3 regions of the Streptosporangium sp. NPDC006930 genome follow, and region 1 is predicted to be linked to each of the others. Evidence: riboswitches for the same ligand, from Rfam matches in the RefSeq annotation. Region 1 holds a riboswitch; each other region holds the start of a gene.
What was found. A riboswitch is a leader RNA that binds a small molecule or an ion and turns the genes downstream of it on or off. The one in region 1 is predicted to bind cyclic di-AMP.

Region 1 (7,573 bases):
CTGCCGCCGCTACCACCGTCTGTGGAGCGAGCTCACCTCCGACGAGATCATCGAAGAGGTCGACTGGCACATGATCGACCAGCGGATCCGCCGGCTGAACTCCCTGGGGTTCGACGTCGCGGAGATGATGGTCCGCCGCAAGGCGGGCACCGGGCGGCTCATCGTCAGGCCCAAGGTCGTGGACGCCGGGCACCACCAGCGCAGGCTGCTGCGGCTCACCGGCCTGGACGTGGAGGAGAACCAGGCCAGACGCCTCCTCAACGACCTCGACTCCTTCCGCGTGTCACACGGTCTTCGCCACGAGGACGAGGCGATCGTGGCCCACCGCTGGCTTGCCGAGGTCTTCCAGCCCACGGTGCAGGCCGTCCCTCAGGAGATGCGGGGCAAGCTGGAGCCCGCGCAGTTCTTCCATGAGGTGCTCGACCACCGCTGGTACATGTCGGAGGAGGCGGGGACCGATGTCGGCCTGCCCGCCGCGGTGAATTCCTATGTGAAGAACATTCTCATTTTCAAGCCGGACGAAAAGGCACTCATCGCCGAGGACTAAAGGGTTGATTTCCATCCGGGGTGCATAACTTCCCCTCGGGGTGGTGAATCCTCCCCCTTCTCCCATGAAACCCCCAGTCGGAGAGAGTGGTTTCCGAGGGTTTTCCCTACGCTGACCGGGCGACGTTCGAAGTCGTCGGCAAGGGAGAGCACGTGCTCGGAATCGAAGACTGTCTCACCGAGGTAATGGCCATCCCCGGGGCCCTGGACGCGATCCTCATCGATCAGACCAGCGGGACCGCGGTGGCCGCCGGCGGTGCGAGCCGTCACACCGACGTGGAGAGGTCGGCCGCGGGGCTGAGCGAGACCCTGCGCGCGACGCTCGACGGGCTCGCCGTCACCGTGCCCGGCGGCACGGTCCGGATCAACGACATGATCGTGACCACGGACGGCGGACACCATTTACTGAAGCCGCTGGAAACGCCGTTCGACGGCCCGCTCGTCATTTACGTCAGGCTCGATCTGGAACGCTCGAACCTGGCACTGGCCCGCCACCGCCTCCAGGCCCTTTCCGGCCGCCTGATATCGACGTGAGCCCATGCCCAGCGTCGAGAACATCCTCAGCGGGCTCGCCGGCGACCACGCCACCGGATCCCTGCGGCTCGGCAAGGCGGGGGTCATCTACCTCACCGACGGCCGCGTGACCTACGCCGAGAGCGCGTCCGCCCCTCGGCTGGAGGACCTGCTGGGCGCCTGCCGCGGCATATCCGCCCACGCCGTACGGCAGGTCAGGCAGGCCACCACCCGCAGGCGACCGGACCCCGCGCCCCTTCCCGAGCCGCGGGAGTCGCGGGAGCCCCAGCCGACGGGCGGCGAGCGGCTGATCGTCCAGGGCCTGCTCACCAGGGGTGAGCTGGAGTTCTGCGTGCTCAGCACGGTGCTCGACGCCGCGTACTTCCTGCTGCGGGCCACCGGGCACCGGCCCAGGTTCCGGCGGGGAGAGCGGCACTGGCTCGGACCGCAGTGGTACTTCGACGCGACCGGCCTGCTCCGGGAGTGCGAGCGGAGGAAGGCGCAGTTGGAACAGATCTGGCCGTCCGCGGAACTGGACACGCTCCCGGTCGTCCCGGTGGAGCGCATCGACGCCCACCGGGTGGTGCTGAGCGCGCTCCAGTGGGAGGTGCTCGTCGGCGCCGACTCCGTCGCGACCCCGGCCGAGCTGGCGCGCAAGCTGGGCCGTCCCGCGTACTCGGTACTGCTCGCCGTACGACAGCTCGCCTCCTCCGGGCTGCTCCGCGTCCCGGAGCCCGGTCCGGCCGAGGCCCCCGCCGCGCCGGACCCGCTGCCCAGGCGGACGAAGGGCGCCACGGAGATCCCGGCGGCCGGGACGGGCTCCGTGGAGACGTCGGAGCGGATCCCCAGGGCGAACGGGGACCCGGCCGACGTCAACCTGCTCATCCGGCTCAGGAACGCATTGGAGGCAATGACTTGAGCCCGGTCACATGCCGATAAGGCTACGGACGCTGAAGTTGATCGGAAGGAGGATGCCGGTGGAACTGCGCGAGGAGATACGCCGTGAGATGGCGATGCTGCGAGAACGCGTACCCGACGTGGACGGGAGCATCGCGTGCAGTGTCGACGGCCTGACGATAGCCAGCGACCTGAGAAACGACATCGAGCAGACGGGCGCGCTCTCCTCCGCGGTGCTCGCCCTGAGCCGCCGGATGACGGGCATCGCCGGCAAGGGCGCCTTCGAGGAGACGCTGATCTCCGGAACCAACGGCTACGCGGCGTTCTACGCCGCCGGACCCAAGATCGTTCTCACAGTCCTGGCACGCCCGGGGACCAATCTCGGGCTGCTCAGGCTGGAGGGCCGCAAAACGGCGGACAGACTCGCCGCCGTCAGCTCACGCACATCGATATCCCAGTGATCGGAGACAGTAATGGGCAACATGGACATCTCGCTCAAGGAGATGATGGCGATCGACGGCGCCATCGGCGCGGTCGTCGTCGACTACAACAGCGGAATGGCGCTCGGCGCGCTCGGCGGGTCCAAGGACCTCGACCTCCAGGTCGCGGCCGCGGGTAACACCGAGGTCGTCAGGGCGAAGATGCGGACCATGGAGTCGCTCGGCCTCAAGGACGGCATCGAGGACATCCTCATCACGCTCGGCACGCAGTATCACGTGATCCGCCCGATCTCGGGCCGGAGCGGTAAAGGGCTGTTCCTCTACCTGGCCCTCGACCGGAGCCGGGCCAACCTCGCGCTCGCCCGGCACAGCCTGCGCGGCATCGAGGAGAAGCTCGAAGTCTGATCCTCCGCTGCGGTTCGCGCCCCGACAGGCGCGGACCGCACCGGAACCCTCCGCACCTCGGGGACGGTGACGGAGGGGTCGGTTCTTCTGGGCCGCCACGCCGCCGGGGACGGTGGCGGTGGCGGAGGCCGGTTCTTCCCGGCTGTCGCGCCGTCGGGGTCAGTTCTTCTCCGCGGCCACGCCGTCGGGGACATGCTCGGAGACGTGCTCGACCATGACCTTGGGCTTGCCGAGCCAGGGCCGCGCCTCGGCACTCACCAGCTGGGTCTGCAGGCCGATGCCCAGCTTCCTCGCCATCGCGAAGACGGTCGTCGGCGGCTGGGCCGGGCTGGTGTCCCTGCGGTTCCACGCGCCGGTGGAGAACGCGACGGGGTGGTTTTTGATCCCCGTGCCGTTGCCCCACTTGGTGACGACGTACTGGATGTCGATGTGGCCCATGCCCCCGTTGCCGTCCACGCCGAGTGTGCGGGAGTTGAACGTGCCGCCGGTCAGGTCGGCGAAGGTCTTGGCGTCGATGTCGATCATGATGCCCCGGTTGGAGGGGGTACCCGGGCCGCGGTCGCCGACGAAGAACTTCGCCTTCTTGCCCTTGTAGAGGACGTATCCCTCGGTGAACAGGGGCCAGCTCGGGCTGGCGATCATGCCCTTCTGCATCGGCTTGCCGCTGGCGGGCAGTCCGGTGTCACCGGCCCGGCCCGAGGAGTCGTCCCAGAAGTAGGAGGCCGTGGTCGCACCCTGGAGGAGAACGGCCTCGGTACCGGCGGGCGCGGCGGCCGCGGGGTCGTTCGCGAGGCGGGTGGAGGCGGGGGCCGCGGAGGCGGGAAGCGCCAGGGCGACACCGCCGGAGAGGAGAAGGCTCGCGGCCGTGAGGGCCGCGGCGAGGCCGCGCCCGAGGGAGGTGTTCCTGTACGAGGGTCGCTCGCCCGGACGGGGCTTGTTCAGGTCGTTCTTGTGCATACCAAAGGAGGGGTGCATGGAGAAAGGGCTCTTTCACGAGGGAACGGGGCGGCCGTGTGCGAACACCGAAGGGGTGCACCGGCGGGGACGCGCTCATCGGAAAAGGTGGCGTAGTCGGATCAGCCGATCGCTACGCGGAGCACGGTCCTGAAGATGCCGCGATCAGGCGCGGCGGGTCGAGGGGCGGGGGGCGGCGTGAAAGTTCAGGTGGTCGGTGCGGACAGTGGGTCCACCGACGTGGTGACGCGGTGATCCATGAGGGGATCTCCTCTCCATCTCGTCTACCGGGTTAGCTGACGGGTTCGGGCGGTGGAGTTGCCCTACCGCCGCGCGTTCGCGGCGGATTCACCCCGGAAAATTGGTTCCCCGGCTCCGGAGCCCTGCGGGCCCTCGGGATTCGACGTCGGCCGGCCGCCTCCTCTTGTGAAGGGCAGGTCGCCAACCGATAACAGTGGACACTACCCACCAAATCGGACAAAGCAAAGCAAACACCACGAAAAACCCAGAAGATCTACCTAAAAGCTTCAAGGAAGCCCCATCGATCGCCCCGCCAGGTCGGCACCCGCCCTACCAGCGAGAACGCCTTCCCCATGCCGTCATTCGCCGCGAGAACCCCCGCCCCCGGACCCGCGCGGGGGCCTCCACCGGCGGCCGACAGCCCGTCCCGCCGGACGAAGCTCCTCCCCGAGATCCGGGATGGGCCCCCGGGTCATCCCCGTCCGGTCAGTCCCACCAGAACGACCAGGCGTTCCTGCCCTTGATCTGCTCGGCGTAGTCGATGAGGGTCCCCGCCCCCTGGATGATGCTGTCGGGACAGAACGTCCAGTGTTCCGCCGCGACGTGCAGGGCGTGCTCGGAGGTCGTCGGAGGCGCGGCGACGCTGAGGTCGAGGGTGTTGAAACCCATCCCGACCACCCGCACCCCGAACCTCTCCTCCCAGCTCCGTACGACGGCCGCGAGCGGGACCATCCACTCGTTGTGGTTCAGGGCGCCCTGCCAGCCCATCACGGCCAGGGCGTCGGCCCCGCGCTCCACCGCGACGAGCCCGAGCGGGGTCCTGCGCTCGGCCACCAACCCGGCGTACCAGTCGGCGACCACACCGGGATCGGCGGCGAGCCTTCCCCCGGGCGCCGGGCCCGGACACTCGGGACCGTAGGGGTCGAGAAGTTCGAGCTGGTCCAGGGTCGCCCTCGCGATCCAGTCGGACCACACCTCGGCCATGAACGCGGCGGCGTTGTAGTTGTCGATCTGAGCGGCGGTGTCAGGGGCGATCTGGCCGGCCGACCAGGGCTGGACGGAGTCCTCCAGCAGAACCGGCCACAGGCCCGACTGCTCGTGCTGAGCCCTCAGCCGGGCCCAGTACTCGCCGGAGACCGTCACCTCACTCAGCCAGAACGCCGGACGGCGACGGACCGCGAGCTGAGCGTAACCGGGGTCGGGCCACACCACGTCCCCCGGCGGCAACTCCACCGAAAGCCTCCTGCCCCCGTCCCCCTCACCTTCGTGGGCTCCTTCTCCCCCATCGGCGAACAGCTGGCCCAGAACTGGCGGGAGTCTCTCACGCTCGCAATCGCTCATCTCTACCGATCCGATCCTGACCACGGATCAATTTTGGCCTGTCAACCATCCCGAGGGACAGTTCTGCCCTGGTCCAGGCAAAAATTATCGGTACAGAGGGGAACAGGGCCGAGCGGGTGCCACCCCTCAACGCTCAACGAGACCGTTCGGGGCTACAGGCCGCGTTCGCGAGGGCGCCGTGAGTCTCGGGGTAATGGGCGGGCCCACGAAGCCGGAGAGCTAAGGCTCGAAGAGCACCAGGGGGTGGCGCCGCGTCATCTCCAGGACCACGCGGCACACCTCCCCCGCCCGTGGGAAGACCGCGTTCATCAGCACGAAGTCCTCGCCCACGGTGAGCGGCTCGGACCACGGTGAGGCGCCGTAGTTCTCGACGGTCAGGTCGGGGAAGAGCGCCGTCAGCTCCTCGTAGAAGGCCGCCACCTCCGGGCGGGGCTCACCGGGTGCGGCTCCGCTCTCGTCCCAGGCGAGATATCGAAGAAGGGCCTCCCGCGCGGTGATCGGCCCGGCCGCAAACCAGACCCCGAGATCAAAGCTCACACCATGTCCTCGTCGTCCTCGTCGTCCTCGTCGTCGCCTGCCCAGCCGTCGAATCCTACGTGCCCGGCGGACGCCTGATATGCGCGAACGGCACGGAAAGATCGACGCCCGAGATGCGCGACCGGTGCGGAAGGATCGACGTCTGGAATGCGCGACCGGTGCGGAAGGCGGACACCTTTATATACGCGTATATACGCGACCGACGAGGAGGGGCGGTGGGGGCCAGGACAACACGGAAAGGGTGCACGCGTGCCCGTGGAGCCGGTTCTGTCAGTGGCGGGCCGTACCCTGCTGGCATGATCATTATCTCCGGCTGGATCCGTGTCGCCCCCGATGCCCGTGACGACTACCTCAAGGGATGCGTGAGCGTGATCGAGCAGGCCCGCGCCGCGTCCGGCTGCCTCGACTTCACGCTTGGCGCCGACCTCGTCGACACCGGCCGGATCAACGTCTACGAGCGGTGGGAGTCGGAGGAGACCCTCGACGCCTTCCGAGGTTCCGGGCCGAGCGACGACCAGGAGACGATGATCCGCGATGCCGAGGTGTCTCGCTACCAGATCTCCGGCGTCGGCCCCGCCTGAGCGGGGTCGACACCACCAGGGAGGGGGATGGCGACGCGGTCCAGGGTCCGGGGTCCGGGGTCCGGCAGACTGGACATGACAGAAAGGGGTCTCGTCATGACCGACAAGCCCATCCTGGAGCCCAGCCCCAGTCACCCGATCACGATCACGCCGAACCCGGCCCGAATCGTCGTCTCGGTGGCAGGCCGGGTGGTCGCCGACTCGCGGAGCGCGTTGACACTGCGGGAGGCGGCGTACCCGCCGGTGCAGTACATCCCGATCGCCGACGTCGACCGCTCGCTGCTGGAGCGGACCGACACCGCCACCTACTGTCCTTTCAAGGGCGACGCGAGTTACTACACCGTCACGGTGGACGGGAAGCAGGCGGTGGACGCGGTGTGGTTCTACGAGTCGCCGTATCCGGCCGTCGCCGAGATCAAGGACCACGTCGCCTTCTATCCCGACCGGGTCGACTCCATCGTCGAGGAACCGGCCGCCTGAGCGCCTTTTCGGCTTGAGTCCGCCGGGAGACGTCCGGCTCTCGTACCCGACCCTCCGATCACCACTGGGACGGGCACTTCGACTCGTACGGCCAACGGTGGGCGGCACCCCGCAGCCGCCCACCGTCGCGTCACAGGTGATCGACTACCAGTCGCCGAGGACGAGGCGGCCCGCGACCGGACCCAGCTGGAACTGGCCGGAGGTGTACCACTTACCGGCGTAGCTCAGCCCCTTCTTCCAGACGAGATAGCTGAACGTGCCGTCGGAGTTCTGATACGCGGCCACGATGTCCTCGGAGCCGTCACCATCCACATCACCCGCGGCCACCCGGTCACCGACCTGCGACATCGTCCACCCACCGGACTCATAATCCGCCGCACGCGCGAACGACGACCCATTGGACGACCACCGCCAGATCGTCATCGACCCATCACCGTCATCACGCATCATCGCCGGCTCGGCCTTACCGTCACCGGTGAAATCACCCACCACCAAACGCCCATCCACCGGACCCAACTCGAACGGCCCCGACGTGTACCACTTACCCGCGTAACTCACACCCTTCTTCCAGACGAGATAGCTGAACGTGCCGTCGGAATTCTGATACGCGGCCACGATGTCCTCGGAACCGTCACCATC
Region 2 (7,573 bases), on a different contig from region 1:
CCCCTCGGCCGCGAACTGATCACCCGGTACGACGAGCCGCACCGCAGGTATCACACGACCGCCCATCTGGAGGCGGTGCTCACCCATGTCGACGCCCTCGCCGACCACGCAGGGCACCCGGACCTCGTACGGATGGCGGCCTGGTTCCACGACGCCGTCTACGACCCGCGACGCGCGGACAACGAGGAGCGGAGCGCGAGGCTGGCCGAGCGCGCGCTGCCGGAGCTGGGGGTGCCCGCAGAGGATGTGGCGACGGTCGCCCGGCTGGTCAGGCTGACCGTCACGCACGCACCCGCGTCCGGCGACACGGACGGGGCCGTGCTGTCCGACGCGGACCTGGCGATCCTGGGCTCCTCCCCCGAGGTCTACGCCGCCTACGCGGCGGCCGTGCGCGAGGAGTACGGCTTCGTCCCCGACGACGCGTTCAGGGCGGGAAGGGCCGCCGTGCTGCGCTCGCTGCTCGATCTTCCGGTGATCTTCCATGTCGCCGACCTGGAGGGGGAGGCGAGGGCGAACATCACGGCGGAGCTTGATCGACTGTGAGCGGCCGACCATCACAATCCAACAACCTCCCCCACCTGGTCGTGGTATTTTGGTGGAATCTGGTGGATTAAGGGGAGTGAGTCAATGCTCGCCCAGCAGCGGCAGCAGGCGATCCTGGAAAGGGTGCGCGGCAGCGGCGGGGTCAGGGTCGCCGATCTCGTCCGGGAGCTCGGCGTGTCCGACATGACGATCCGGCGCGACCTTGAGGTGCTCTCCGAGCGCGGCCTGGTGGAGAAGGTCCACGGCGGCGCCACCGCCGCAGGGCCCGGCTCGACCGAAGAACCGGGCTTCGCCGCCAAGTCGGTGCGCCAGCAGGCGGAGAAGGAGACGATCGCCCGGCACGCCGCCCGGCTCGTCCGGCCGGCCACGGCCGTCGCGCTCTCCGCGGGCACCACGACCTGGACGCTCGCCCACCACCTCGTCGACGTGCCCGAGCTGACCGTGATCACCAACTCGATCCGGGTCGCCGACGTCTTCCACCGCTCCCTCAGGGCCGACCGCACGGTCGTGCTGACCGGCGGGGTCCGCACTCCCTCCGACGCCCTGGTCGGCCCGGTCGCGGTCTCGGCGATCCGCGGCCTCCACGTCGACACCCTCTTCCTCGGCGTGCACGGTATGAGCACCCGCGCCGGATTCACCACCCCCAACCTGCTCGAGGCCGAGACCAACCGCGAGCTGGTCGCCTCCGCGCACCGCCTGGTGGTGCTCGCCGACCACACCAAGTGGGGCACGGTCGGCATCAGCACGATCGCCGAGCTGGCCGAGGCCCACATCGTGGTCACCGACTCCGGCATGACCGAGGAGGCCCGCGAGGAGCTCGCCGCCTCGGTGGGCGAGATGATCATCACCGAACCCCAGCGGGAGAGCGAGATCGCCGGCCGATGAAGCGTACGATCACCCACCTGGCCGACGGCCGGGAGCTTTTCTACTTCGACCGGCGCGACGACGCCGACCGCACGGCACCCGACCGGCGCGACCTGCCGCCCCGCCCCGCCGCCTCCGAGCTGCGCTACGACCCGCTCACCGAGGAGTGGATCGCGGTGGCCGGGCACCGCCAGAGCCGCACCTTCCTGCCCCCCGCCAACGAGTGCCCGCTTTGCCCGTCGACCCCGGGCAATCTCACCGAGGTCCCCTCCTCCGACTACGAGGTGGTGGTCTTCGAGAACCGGTTCCCCTCGTTCTCCGCCCAGCCGGGCGACCACCGGCCGATCGGAGGGCTGAGCGAGGTCCGTCCGGGGGTCGGCAGGTGCGAGGTGGTCTGCTTCACCTCCGAGCACGACTCCGCGTTCTCGCGGCTCTCCCCCGAGCGGGTCGAACTGGTCATGGAGGCCTGGGTCGACCGTACGGCGGAGCTGTCGGCGACGCCCGGCGTGGAGCAGGTCTTCTGCTTCGAGAACCGGGGGGCGGAGATCGGCATCACCCTGGCCCACCCGCACGGCCAGATCTACGCGTACCCCTACGTGACCCCGCGCACCAGGCTCACCCTCGGGGCGGCCGAGCGCCACAGGGAGCGGACGGGCGGCAACCTGTTCGCCGACGTCCTGGCCGCGGAGCGTGAGGCCGAGATCCGGGTGGTGGGCTCGAACGAGCACTGGACGGCCTTCGTCCCCGCCGCGGCGCGCTGGCCCGTGGAGGTCCACCTCTACCCGCACCGCAGGGTCCCCGACCTGGTCGCGCTGGATGCCGGGGAACGCGCGGCGTTCGGCCCCCTCTACACCGACGTACTCCGCCGCCTCGACGGGATCTTCGGCGTGCCCATGCCGTACATCGCGGCCTGGCACCAGGCACCGGCCTCCACCGGCCGTGATCTGTCGTACGCGCACATGGAGCTGTTCAGCATCCGCCGCGCGCCGGACAAGCTGAAATACCTCGCCGGGTCGGAGTCGGCGATGGGCGCCTTCGTCAACGACGTGTCGCCCGAGGCGACAGCACATCTGCTGCGCTCTGTTGTCACGAACTGATTACCGCTTGGTCTCGTCTTGAGGTCGCATGACCTGCTGTTTACCACTACTATCCTTCCCACATCGGCTGTAAACGCTGATTTGCCTAATCCCGGGCACCTTGCCCGGGAGCCGGGGAACCACCGCACCTGGGGTGAAACCACTTCGGTGGAAGGGCTTCCTCCAGCCCGAACCCGTCAGCTAACCCGGTAGGCGTAAGGAGAGGAGAGTGCGTGGCGGCCCCGTCCCCCACGTTCCGTCGGCGTGCGTCTCTGGCCCTCTGCCTGAGCTCGATCGTCGTGTTCACCATCGGCGCCCCCACCGCCGGAAGCGCGGACCCCAAGCCCACCGAGGCCAAGCTCCGCGCCGAGCTGGCCAAGCTCGGCAAGCAGGTCGACAAGCTGATCGAGACCTACGCGGCCACCCGCGAGTCGCTCAAGATGGCGCAGAAGGCCGAGATCGTCGCCAAGCAGAACCTGGAAAAGGCCGAGAAGACCTACGTCGAGGCCAAGCGGGAGGTCGACTCCATCGTCCAGTTGCGCTACCAGAGCAGCGGCGGAGGGCTGCCCGCGCTGATGTTCTCCGGCGACATGGGCGCCGCCGCGGTGATGGAGCAGCTCACGGCCCAGCAGGCCGCCCACCTGGAGGGCTTCGTCAACAGCATCGAACGCAGGAAGAGGGCGGCCGAGACGGCCGCCAGGCTCACCGACGAGATCGGCGACGAGGCCAAGGAGGTGCAGGCGCAGCGCGAGAAGGCCGAGAAGCTGATCCGCGACATGAAGAACAAGCTCGACCGCCTCGCCCCCACCGGTTCCGGCCGTCGCGCCGACGGCAGCTGGGCGCCGCAGCTGCCCACCGGCCCCGACAACATCACCGACCGCACCCGGATCATGCGCAACGCCGTCATGAGGCGCTTCAACCTGCCGTACTCGGTCGGCTGCTACCGGGCCGTCAACGACGGCGGCGAGCATCCTCTGGGCCGTGCCTGCGACTTCATGATGAGCGCCGGTGGCGCGATGCCCACGGCCGCCAACCTCGCGCTCGGCGACGAGATCGCCGCCTGGGCCATCAAGAACAAGGCCAAACTCGGCGTGAAGTACGTGATCTGGCGCCAGCGCATCAACCACGGCTCCGGCTGGAGGTTCATGTCGAACCGAGGCGGCATCACGGCCAACCACTTCGACCATCCGCACATCTCGATGTACTGATCTTCGGGGCGGCGTCCGGTCTCGTGAGCGGCGGCTCACCCCTGGGCGCCCCCGTGGGCGAAGGCGGGCGCCGCACCCGTGGACGCGGGCTCGACGGCGTCCACGCCCGTGTGGAGGGGGGCGAGGTCGACGAATATGCGGTAGTCCGAGATCAGGCCGTCGTCGCGGGTGCGCCAGATCGATACGGCCACGACACTGACGTCCGTGCCGTCGAGCCGCCGGTAGGTCACCTCGGTCTCGGCGATGACGTCGGCGTCCACCTGCCAGTTCCGCACGATCCTGTGCCGCAGGCCTCCGATGGTGGAGAAGAACTCCCGCAACCCGGCGGCGATGGCCTCGCGTCCCGCCCTCGGCTCCGCGTTGCCGAACACCAACGTGGCGTCCTCGGCCAGCAACCGCACGAACTCGTCGGGGTCGAACGAGTCGACCGTCCGGAAAACGCGTCGCACCGCGTCGTCGCTCATGCCGATCCTTCCTCATACCGTCGGGATCACTGGTGGGGACGATACGGGGCGAGGGGCGGGGCACAACTATCGCCGGAGTAGGTGTCCCGTCGCCCGGAGGCGCGCCAAAGGTCTGCGGAACCGGGGCGCGGCGGCCGGGTCGGCGCACCGGGCCGGATCGCGGCGCGTCCAAACCTCCGAACTCCTCGTCGACGGCGCCGGCCCCTGGTTCACCGATGCGCGGCCTTCAGGCCGACCTCCCCCAGACATTCCAGTACGGCGTCGACGGACATCAGGAAGGGGTCGGACTGCAGAATTCGCGTGTGCGTCGTGCTCATCTCCTGGCCCGGCAGGATTCCCAGCTCCCGGTCGAGCAGCACGAGGGTCTCCTGGAACACCTCCAGCGCCTCCCCTTGGCGACCGGTCCGGTAGAGGGCGAGCATCAGCAGGGTGCGGAACCGTTCGTGGAACGGGAAACGCATGATCAGGCTGCGCAGCTCGGGTATGGTCTCGAAGTGGTTCCCGAGGCCGATGTCCGCGCCGATGCGAAGCTCCAGGAGTGAGGTTCGCAGTTCCTCCAGCCGGCTGACCTCGTGGTCCGCGACGGCGCTCTCCGCCAGGTCCGCGTACGGTCTACCGCGCCACATGTCGAGCGCCTCCGCCGAACAGCGCGCCAGATCCTTTATGTCGGAGGAGAGCATGGCGTTCAGCGCCTGCTTGGCGAGCGCCTCGAACCTGTGGACATCGAGTTCGTCGGGATGCGTGACCAGCGCATAGCCCTCACCCCGCTGCTGGATCCGGTCGTGGCCGAGAACATGCCGGAGGCGGAACACGTAGACCTGCATCGCCTTCCGCGGATTCTTGGGCTGTTCGGTCCACAAGATGTCCGACAGGATCCCGACGGGCACCGACTGCCCCGCTCTGCTGAGCAGTATGCTCAACAACTTTCGTGGTTTCTGGGCCGGCATCGGCACCTCGACGCCGTTCACGGTAACCGCCAGATCCCCGAGAACGCGGAACTGTACCTCGCCCTCCGGGAGGGTGTTAGGCGACATGTGTTTTCCTTCGCGGGTGGGAAAGGGACGTCAGCCTCTTCATGGGAATGTCGTCTTCTCCGCCGTGCATGCCGTTACGGAACGACGGTCGCGCACGGATCGGGAACGTGAGGTGTCGGTCGATGACAGGCGCGTACGACGTCTCGACGAAGCGCCGCCTCGATCAGGGCGGAACTGTGCCGCCGCGCTCGGAACGGGTGGCCTGTGGCTCGGCCGGAAACGTGGATCGCGGACCTCGCCGGCCTCGCACCCGATGGGAACACCCGGAAAGGGTGCCCAAAAGGGGGTGGTGAACCGCCTTCGCCTCATGGACGACGGGACGGGACCCGCTGCGAACCCCCTGACAGCGCGTACGATCCCGGGGAAACCATCGCGGGCGCGCTCCGGCGCGACAACCGCGGCTCAGGCCACACCACTCCGGCGAGCGCGGCCGCTTCAGCCGAGGGCCGGATCCCGCCCCGTGCTCCCGGTCAAGGCCCGTACGAGCGGGATGTGACCGGCCTTCGCCCGGCGACTCTCCCGCCTGATCCCGCGCGGCCGCCCTGTGACGTGCCCTTCCTCGACGCGCGGCGACATGAACGCGGACCGCTCGCACCGGCGGCGCCCCAAGCCGCCCATGTGCCTGTCCGCGGTGATTTCAACTTGCCTGAGAACACGAAAACGCACAGCCATCCGGTAGCCCCCATACCTCTTGTCTGCTTCCGGCCATTATACGTAAATGCTGGACACAGTTGTGGCTTTTACCTCAAGCTGAAAAGTTGTCATAAGCGGATATATCTCGCACGAGTTACGGACATGACGTTATGTCTTCATAAGGTCATGTCGTTACCGGCATTCCCGGCGGACAGCGCGCTGTCCCCCCGAGCCCCGGCTCGGCGAACCGCGCGGTGAAGTCACGCGGGCGCCCGCGGCTAGCCGTTCTCCGGAGCGGCCTTCGTCCAGCTCGGCTTCACCGCCATCATCCGCGCGGTCTTGGCGGGATCCCGGTCGACGAGGTCCCCGAGCACCTCGTCCACCCGCTTCAGGACGGCCTCGTCGATCGTCCTGCCGGACGCCGAGGCGTTCTCGGTCACCTGTTCGGGCCTGGTGGCACCGGCGACCACCGAGGAGACCCCCGGCTGCCGAAGCACCCAGGCGATCGCGAGCTGGGCCGCCGAGAGGCCGCACTCCCCCGCGAGCGGGAGCAGGGCCTGCACACGTTCGAGAAGCGTCGTGCCCAGAACCCTCCTGATGAAGGTGGGAGCCCGCCCGCCGGCCGTTCCCCGCGACCCGTCCGGCGGCTCCTGGCCCGGCCGGTACTTGCCGGTCAGCACCCCCTGCGCGAGCGGCTGGAAGGCCAGCTGGCCGATGCCCTCGCGCAGGCACAGCGGGACTATCTCCGGTTCGACGACCCGCCACAACATGTTGTACTGCGGCTGATTGGAGACGATGCGGCTGCGCAGCCCGAGCTCGCCGGCGATGGCCACCGCCGACGCGATCTGCGGGGCCGTCCACTCGGAGACGCCGAGATAGAGGACCTTGCCCTGGCGTACCAGGTCGTCGAAGGCGATCAGCGTCTCCTCCAACGGGGTCGTCTCGTCGAAACGATGCGCCTGGTACAGGTCGAGGTAATCGGTACGCAGCCGGCGCAGGGACGCCTCGCAGGATTCCACGATGTGCTTGCGGCTCAGGCCACGATCGTTCGGTCCCTCGCCGGTGGGCAGGCAGACCTTCGAGGCGAGGACCAGCGACGATCGTCTCACCCCGTCGAGCGCGGCGCCCAGCACCTCCTCGGCCGCCCCCCGCGCGTAGACGTCGGCGGTGTCGAAGGTGGTGATGCCCGCGTCGAGTGCCGCCCGGATGCACGCGACGGCCTGGTCCCGATCCACCAGTTCGCCGTGGGTGAGCCAGTTTCCGAAGGTGACTTCGCTGATCATCAGGCCGCTCTGCCCGAGGTGGCGATATTCCATTGGCCGTCAGGATGCGGCGCCCTCCTACGAGGAGCCCGTCTTCCCGACCCTCCTTTCAGATGAAGGTCACGATACTGCTCCGCGCGCGGCACGGCGGATCGGTCGCGTGGGCGCCGATCCGCCGACGTGTCAGGACGCGCGGCTCCGGTGTGCGTTCCCACCTCTGAACTCGCCCGCCTCGCCCGGACGCGCGTCGTCCCGAGGGAGGGACGGGTCGCCTGGGCGACCTCCGGGGAAGACGGTGGCGAGAGGGTGAAAGGCCCTCCTGTAGTAGATCAGCGGGGCACCGTCACGCACGCTGTACGCCTGCACCGCGCCGATGACGACCTCGTGGTCACCCGCGGTGAGCACGCTGTGCACGGTGCACTCCAGTGAGAAGAGCGCGTCGGGGACGACCGGCGGGCCGTCCGGGGTGAGTGCCCCCCATCCGCCCTT
Region 3 (7,573 bases), on a different contig from region 1:
GGCGGCGGGCGGCGGCGTACTCGGGACCTTCGAGCAGGGACTTCGCCGGGACGAGGCGCCCGGAGCGGGCCCTTCCGACCAGGGAGACCATCCGCGACACCCAGTCGCTCTCGCCACCGGGGTGGAAGTAGTTGACCTTGCACCAGGCGTCGTCCGGGTGCAGGAAGCGCCCGGCGGAGAGGTCGTCGAGGGTGCCGAGCAGGCCGCTGTCCTCGAAGACCAGGTTGATCATCTCGGCGCCGACCCCGAAGTCCGACAGCACCAGGAGCGGTACCTTCTGGGCGATCGCCTCCAGCGCGGCGGTCGAACTGACGGTGACGAAGCCGGCCGCGTGGGCCAGGTGCTCGTGCATGGGTCCCACCGCGAAGCGCACGGCCCCGGCACGCACCCGGCCCTCCTCGGCGAGCGACTGCCACAGGCGCTGGTAGTGGTAGCGCTCGTTGTGGGTCTGACGCTCGGTGTCCAGGGCCCGGAGCTTGACGACGACGTCCAGGTCGGGCCGCCTTCCGGCCAGCTCGGCCAGGGCGAGCAGGACGCGTTCGCGCTCCTCCCTGCGTTTGGGCACCTTGGCCTGGGTGGCGAACACCACCCGGTCGCGCGGCCCGGTGGCGGCGATCTCCGCGTCACCGCGCAGGAACGGCAACCTGGCCAGCCCGATCTGGCCGCCCCCGCCCAGCCTGACGCCGATCTCGGAGAACTCCTCGATCTCCCGGCCGCTGTGCAGCACTAACAGGTCGCATCCACTGCGAAACAGCCACGCCTTCTCGGTGGCGGGGACGGAGATGCCCGGCAGCCCCGAGACGAACACCGGCCGGAACCGCAGCCCGGTCAGCACGTCTGCGGTCAGCACGTCCACCACGGGTCCCGTACAGGCGACGAGCACCACGTCGGGCCTGAATCGCTCGGCGGCCCGGCGCAGCGCGCGGGCCGACAGCACCGGCGGGTCTGCCGCCGAACCGGCCACGGCGGCGTGGATCTGCGCCGGCGACGGAGTGATGGGGGTGCGGACGACCGCCAGTTCCGACTCACAGCCCGCGGGCAGGTCCCGCAGCAGGCAGGCCGCCCACTTCAGGTAGGAGTCGGAGTCGGCCACGGCCAGGACCTTCAAAGAGAACCTCCGACGGGGAATCCCCCGGTTTCGTGTGCGGGCACGGTGTGCGTAGCGCGAGCGGCGAGCCCGCCCGGCCTCGGCCGTCGGGTCATGACCCGGTGACGCCCGTGTCGTGATGGGCGAACCTCGACAGGTGGGAGCGCAGTGACGGCGCCGCCTCGGCCGTCCACCACTCGTCGGGAACGTCCACCGTCTCCACGGCGACTCCCCGGGCCGAGAGCAGGACCCGCAGGGAGGTGACCGCGGTGGACGGCAGGCTCAGCACCCGCTGCTCGGCGGCCAGGCCGCGCAGGGTCATCTCGGCGGGGATCCCGCCGTCGTAGACGGTGATTCCCGGCTGTTCCCCGACCCGGGCCAGGTCGCCGGGGTCCTCGCGGCGGTGCGGGAAGTAGGCCACCGGCTCGGCCGATCCGAGCCCGGCCAGCCAGCCGAAGTAGCGTTCGCGGTGGATCAGGCCGTTGCGGACCAGCGAGGTGCCGAGGACGACGGTGCGCTCGGCGGGACGGGGCCTTCGCAGCGGCTGGGATCGCAGCCAGGCGAAGTCGTGGGTGACCAGCTCGACTCCCCTGGCACGTACGGCCTTCGCCAGGTCGGAGGGCACCGGCAGCGCGGTGAAGATCGACAACCGCCCCGCACGGGCGGCGGCGCGCAGCCTGAGCCCGGCCGCCGTGGCGAGGACGGTCCTGAGCCCTCCCGCCTTCCCCCTCGCCCTCAGCAGGGGCGTTCCCGCTCTGCCGGTGAGCAGTTCCAGGAGCCTGATGGTGGCGAGCCCGTCGTCGACGATCACGATCCGGCCGGGGGACGCGGTGAGCCAGCGGAACTGGACCTTGCCGGAGAAGGCGTCACCCACCGCCCAGGTCTCACCCCGGCGAGGCCGGGGCATGTCCGGGCGTGCCGGGGTGAGCTCAAGCCCTCTCGGCAGGGTGAGGCGGCCGAGTTCGCGGCCTGTCACGGCCAGCGGGCGGAGTTTCGCCCGGGGGACGAGATGGCTGCGTACGCCGAGCAGCCCGGCGTGGTGGGCCTCCACCGCGCAGAGCATCTGCAGCGGGGATTCCACCCAGGCGATGGCCGAATCCTGCTCCCGCGCGTGGTCTCGACCGTCCTCCACGCCGGGCGATGACCCGTTCACGACTGGCACAACCTAACCCGGTGGCCTTAAGGAGCAGGGAACTGCGGATGAACAGCCGACCACGCGCGACTGCAGATGATCTTTCCGGCCTCCGCCTTTCCGTGGCCGCCGTCCGAGGTCGGATACGACCGGATGTCCGTCGACCAGGTCGTCGGGCGGGGAGGCGTCGGCCCCGAACTCGAACCGCAGCCCTCTGGAGGTTGGGAGGACCTCCGGGCATGGTCGCGAGCCGACGGATCCCGCGTGCGCTCTCCGGCCCTTTCATGGGAGAACCCCTACCGTCCGCATACTTTTTACTATCGAATATTTGTTCGAAAATATGGCGAGCACAAGATCTTCGATGGAGGCCTTCCTCCTCGCGCGATAGCACGCCCCGGCCGACGCTTCGCGGGCGGGCCCGGTAAGCCCGAATCGCCGTGAACACGGGGGATCCCGGACACCCTCCCCATCCCCGCGGGAAGACGCGCCCGACGTCGGAGGGACATGATCGACTTCCTTTCCCCCGCCCGGCGGCCCCCTGCTGTACCCCCTCATTTGGGACGTATTACCAAGTCAGAGCAATGTGTCCTACTTGTAATCGTCTGCCCTGTTGTCGTACGTTCGTCCTGTTCATGGCAATTGTCTAGGTCTATACAGGTCTGTGCATTGCCGTCACATTGCCCGACCGTGCTCCACCCGGCGGAACCCTCCGCCATCGGTGAGCACGGCCGCCGAATCCGCGAAGTCTGCGGAACCGGGGAACCACGTTCCTGGGGTGAATCAACGCACTCATGCGTCGTAGGGCACTTCCCAGCCCGAACCCGTCAGCTAACCCGGTAGGCGGTATGGAAGCGAAGCAAGGAGCCGAACCCCCACATGACCAAGCATCGCCTCACCTCCACCCCCCGCGCCGCCTGCGCCATCCTGGGCGCCTGCGCCGTTCTGGCGACCGGCACCACCGGCGCGGCCCTGGCCGACAGTCACAGTGTCGTGAACGCACCGCCCGCCGACACCCGCGCGCAGGGCACCAGTGCCGCGAAGACCCCCCTGCAGGTCGTGGCCGAAGGCCTCCCCAAGGTCTCGGCCGCCCAGGTCCTTGACATCGCCTCCAAGCAGATCGGCGTCCGCGAGAACTCCCGGGGCGGCGGAACCAAGTTCCACTCCTGGTACATGTCGAGCCCCCGCGCCATGGAGACCATGGCCCGCGACGGCGGCAAGAGCGTGTACGAGTACGCCAACGCCCCCTGGTGCGCGATGTTCGTCTCCTGGGTCGGCGAGACGGCCGGCATCCGCCCCACGATGGGCTGGGACGCCTACACCGTCACCCACGCCAAGTGGTTCAAGAACAACGGACACTGGGGCACCACCCCCACCCCCGGCGCCGTCGTCTACTTCGACTGGGCCGGCGGCAAGAGCATCGAGGGCATCGACCACGTCGGTTTCGTGAAGAAGGACAACGGGAACGGCACGATCACCACGATCGAGGGTAACACCGGCAACGGTGTCGTCGAGGAGCGTGTCAGGCCCGTCTCCCAGATCGTCGGTTACGGCTACCCGGTCTACTCGGACTGACTCCCAGCCGACCCCTGGCCGCCGCCCGGCCCCCTCGCCGGTGAACGCGTGCGGCCCTCACGCTTCCAGGGGCACCGCTCGAACGAGCGGTGCCCCTGACGGCGTTCCATCTTGCCCCCTCCGCTCTTCCCGCGAGCCCCGCGCGACCACGAAATGCCCCAACTGGTATGCCCGTGAGGTGGGAGCGCTCCCAATCACCCTTGTGGGAGGTATGTACATTTTTCATACCAAAAGTCCCACCTAAAGCGACCGGATGTAACGGTTGAGTTTCGGCATATTGACGTCCTGGTTGCCTATCGTCCACTCTTCGTGGGAGCGCTCCCAAAAGCACATTGAGGAACGATCTCGTCGCGACGACCGCGTTTGTCGGGGACCGGTCCGCGATGTCGCCTCCCAATGAAATTCGGGCGACCACCTGAGAGGGGTCCGGAATGTTGAACAACAAGCGACACGGCAAGCTCGCCGCCGTCGCGGTCATGGCGGCCACCGCCCTGGCCATCACGTCATGCAGCTCCAGCGAGCCGGCGGCACCCGCCGCGGAGGGCGGTTCCTCCGCCCCGGCCGAGCCGGTAACCATCACCGTGCACACCTTCGGCGGCGGTGAGAACTTCGGCTACGACAAGGCCGTGGAGACGTGGAACGCGGCGAACCCGAACATCCAGGTCAAGTACCAGAACCTGACCGACCGTTTCGAGGACGTCTATCTTCCGCAGCTGCTCCAGCGCCTGCAGGCCAACAGTGGCGCGGCCGACATCATCGCCCTGGACGAGGGCGCGATGGGTCTCATGAAGGCCCGCCCGCAGTTCTTCACCGACCTTGCCGAGTACGGGCTGGACAGCCGTAAGGCCGACTTCCCCGCAGCGAAGTGGGACAACGGCATCAACGCCGACAACAAGCTCTTCGCGCTGGGCACCGACATCGGTGGCATGACCATGTGCTACCGCAAGGACCTGTTCGAGAAGGCGGGCCTGCCCACCGACCGCGAGGAGGTCGGCAAGCTCTGGCCGGACTGGAACGCCTTCAAGGCGATCGGCGAGAAGTTCAAGGCCGCCAACCCCGGCAAGACCGACCCCAAGTTCCTCGACGGCCCGAACACGCTCTACAACGTGATCCTGTCGCAGGAGGCGCCGAAGAACGGCAACGTCGCCTACTTCGACAAGAGCAACCAGCTCATCATCGAGAGCAACCCGGCCATCAAGACCTCCTTCGACACGGTGAAGGACTTCAGCGAGGCGGGCCTGACCGCCAAGCTGGCCTCGTTCACCCCGCCGTGGAACGCCGCGATCAAGAAGGGCGCCTTCGCGACCATGGGCTGCCCGGCCTGGATGCTCGGCGTGGTCTCCGGTGCGGCCGGTGACGACAACAAGGGCAAGTGGGACGTCGCGTCCGTGCCCGGCGGCGCGGGCAACTGGGGTGGCTCCTACCTCGCGATTCCCAAGCAGAGCAAGCACCCCAAGGAGGCCGCCGAGGTCCTGAACTACCTCACCGGCAAGGAGGGCCACGTCATGGCCTTCCAGGAGGCCGCGGCCTTCCCGAGCTCCATCCCCGCCCAGCAGGACCCGGCGGTCGCCGACCTGAAGAACCCGTTCTTCAACGACGCGCCGACCGGTCAGATCTTCGGCGCCTCGGTCAAGGACCTGCTGCCCGTGTTCCTCGGCGAGAAGCACGCCCAGGTCAAGACCGCGGTGGAGAAGGTGCTTGAGGGCATGGACCAGGGCTCGGTCCCCTACGACCAGGCCTGGACCAAGTTCCTTGAGGCCGGCGTCAAGGCAGCGGGCTGATCCCCGTACCGACCCGCATCGGCCCGGCTGCGGCGATCCCGCAGCCGGGCCGGTCGCCTGCCCCCGCTGAAAGGCTCTGACCGATGACACTGCACGTCGACTCCCCGGCCGCGCCGCCACGGCCCAGCCCTCGCCGGTCCGGCGGGCGCCGCGGACCGAAGCAGGGCGGTGGGTGGTCCCGCTTCGACCTCCGGGCGACCCCCTACTTCCTCGTATCCCCGTACTTCCTGCTTTTCGCGATCTTCGGCGTCTTCCCCCTCGGCTACACCCTCTGGGTCTCCCTGCACGACTGGGAGCTCGCCGGAGACAAGACCCTCGTCGGCCTCGACAACTACATCGAGCTGATCACCGACGAGGCCTTCTGGAACGCGGTGATCAACACCCTCGGCATGTTCGTCATGTCGACGATCCCGCAGCTCGTCCTGGCCCTCCTGCTGGCCAACGCGCTCAACAAGCGCATCCGAGGACGGCTCTTCTTCCGCCTCGGCGTACTGCTGCCGCTGATCACCTCCGTCGTCGCCGTCGCCGTCGTCTTCACCCAGCTCTACGGGCGCGACTACGGCATGATCAACTGGTTCCTGAGCTTCTTCGGGGTCGACGCGATCAACTGGCAGAACGAGAAGTGGTCCGCGTGGATCGCGATCTCCACGATGATCGACTGGCGCTGGACCGGCTACAACTCGATCATCCTGCTCGCCGCCATGCAGACCATCCCCAAGGACCTCTACGAGGCCGCCGCCATCGACGGTGCCACGCCCAGGCGGCAGTTCTGGCAGATCACCATCCCGATGCTCCGTCCGACGATCATCTTCGTCGTCTTCATCTCCACCATCGGCGGCCTGACGCTGTTCACCGAGCCGGTCATGTTCGACGGCAACCCGACGATGAGCGGCGGCGCCACCGGCCAGTACCAGACCGTGGCGATGTTCATCGTCAAGGAGGCGTTCCGCGACTTCGACTTCGGCTACGCCGCCGCGGCCTCGTGGCTGCTGTTCGCACTGATCCTCATCGGGACACTCATCAACTACTCCTTCACCCGCCGTATCGGGGGTTCCAAGTGACGGCCACCCAGCTCCGGCGGCCCCCCGCGCAGCACTCCCGACGCCCCTCGGGCCAGTCGGCCGCGCGAAACCGCATCTGGGACGCGGGCCCGATGACGAAGGTCGTCCTGGCCTTCGCCCTCGTGCTGTCGGCGTTCCCCATCTACTACATGTTCATCATGGCCACCCGGACCAACGAGGAGGCCATCGACGTACCCCCGCCGCTGTTCCCCGGCGGCCACCTCGGTGAGAACATCGCGCGACTGCTGTCCACCGAGGACGCCTACTTCATGACCGGCCTGATCAACTCGGCCATCGTCTCGGTCACCGTGACGGTCTCGGTCGTGCTGATCTCCACCCTCGCCGGCTTCGCCTTCGCGAAACTGCGCTTCAAGGGCAGCAAGATCCTGCTGGGCCTGATCCTGGTGACGATGATGGTCCCGCTCCAGCAGATGGGCGTCGTGCCGCTGTACGAGCTCATGGTCACGCTCGGCTGGACCGGTCAGCTGAAGGCGGTGATCCTGCCCTTCCTGGTCAACGGCTTCGGGGTCTTCATGATGACCCAGTACGCCACCCAGGCGGTGCCGGACGAACTGGTCGAGGCGGCCCGTGTCGACGGCGCCTCCACCATGCGCATCTATCTCAACGTCATCCTCCCGGCGCTCCGGCCGGGTATGGCGGTGCTCACGCTCCTGGTCTTCATGCAGACCTGGAACGAGTTCATGTGGCCGTTGATCGTGCTGAACCCGGACAACCCGGTGGTCCAGACCTCGATCGCGGCGCTCAACCAGGCCCACGGAACCGACTACGTGATGCTGTTCACCGGCACCGCGGCATCGGTCCTGCCGCTGTTCATCGTTTTCATCGCGTTCGGCCGCCAGATCGTCGGCGGACTCATGGAAGGTGCGGTCAAGGCGTGACCACGCAAGAGACGCGGATCAAGAGCCCGGATCTAATGTTT

Region 2: another riboswitch for cyclic di-AMP. It lies ahead of ABZ664_RS25565 (hypothetical protein); the one in region 1 lies ahead of ABZ664_RS38295 (hypothetical protein).
Region 3: another riboswitch for cyclic di-AMP. It lies ahead of ABZ664_RS09775 (CHAP domain-containing protein); the one in region 1 lies ahead of ABZ664_RS38295 (hypothetical protein).

What each region holds. Positions count from the first base shown of each region.
Region 1 is NZ_JBEYID010000040.1:31,514-39,086, forward strand. It holds gene ABZ664_RS38270 (DUF4032 domain-containing protein) at 1-547, shown strand, start outside; gene ABZ664_RS38275 (roadblock/LC7 domain-containing protein) at 700-1,080, shown strand; gene ABZ664_RS38280 (hypothetical protein) at 1,085-1,978, shown strand; gene ABZ664_RS38285 (roadblock/LC7 domain-containing protein) at 2,031-2,417, shown strand; gene ABZ664_RS38290 (hypothetical protein) at 2,430-2,801, shown strand; gene ABZ664_RS38295 (hypothetical protein) at 2,961-3,776, opposite strand; cyclic di-AMP (ydaO/yuaA leader) riboswitch at 4,022-4,171, opposite strand; gene ABZ664_RS38300 (DUF4253 domain-containing protein) at 4,482-5,228, opposite strand; gene ABZ664_RS38305 (hypothetical protein) at 5,556-5,873, opposite strand; gene ABZ664_RS38310 (antibiotic biosynthesis monooxygenase family protein) at 6,170-6,454, shown strand; gene ABZ664_RS38315 (DUF427 domain-containing protein) at 6,551-6,934, shown strand; gene ABZ664_RS38320 (VCBS repeat-containing protein) at 7,079-7,573, opposite strand, start outside.
Region 2 is NZ_JBEYID010000015.1:186,679-194,251, reverse strand. It holds gene ABZ664_RS25580 (metal-dependent phosphohydrolase) at 1-543, shown strand, start outside; gene ABZ664_RS25575 (DeoR/GlpR family DNA-binding transcription regulator) at 628-1,428, shown strand; gene galT (galactose-1-phosphate uridylyltransferase) at 1,425-2,504, shown strand; cyclic di-AMP (ydaO/yuaA leader) riboswitch at 2,577-2,713, shown strand; gene ABZ664_RS25565 (hypothetical protein) at 2,717-3,691, shown strand; gene ABZ664_RS25560 (nuclear transport factor 2 family protein) at 3,727-4,155, opposite strand; gene ABZ664_RS25555 (AfsR/SARP family transcriptional regulator) at 4,365-5,189, opposite strand; gene ABZ664_RS25550 (aldo/keto reductase family protein) at 6,101-7,138, opposite strand; gene ABZ664_RS25545 (flavin reductase family protein) at 7,268-7,573, opposite strand, start outside.
Region 3 is NZ_JBEYID010000004.1:245,180-252,752, reverse strand. It holds gene ABZ664_RS09785 (DUF6716 putative glycosyltransferase) at 1-1,108, opposite strand, end outside; gene ABZ664_RS09780 (hypothetical protein) at 1,200-2,240, opposite strand; cyclic di-AMP (ydaO/yuaA leader) riboswitch at 2,939-3,077, shown strand; gene ABZ664_RS09775 (CHAP domain-containing protein) at 3,096-3,791, shown strand; gene ABZ664_RS09770 (extracellular solute-binding protein) at 4,223-5,572, shown strand; gene ABZ664_RS09765 (sugar ABC transporter permease) at 5,656-6,633, shown strand; gene ABZ664_RS09760 (carbohydrate ABC transporter permease) at 6,726-7,532, shown strand; gene ABZ664_RS09755 (GH1 family beta-glucosidase) at 7,568-7,573, shown strand, end outside.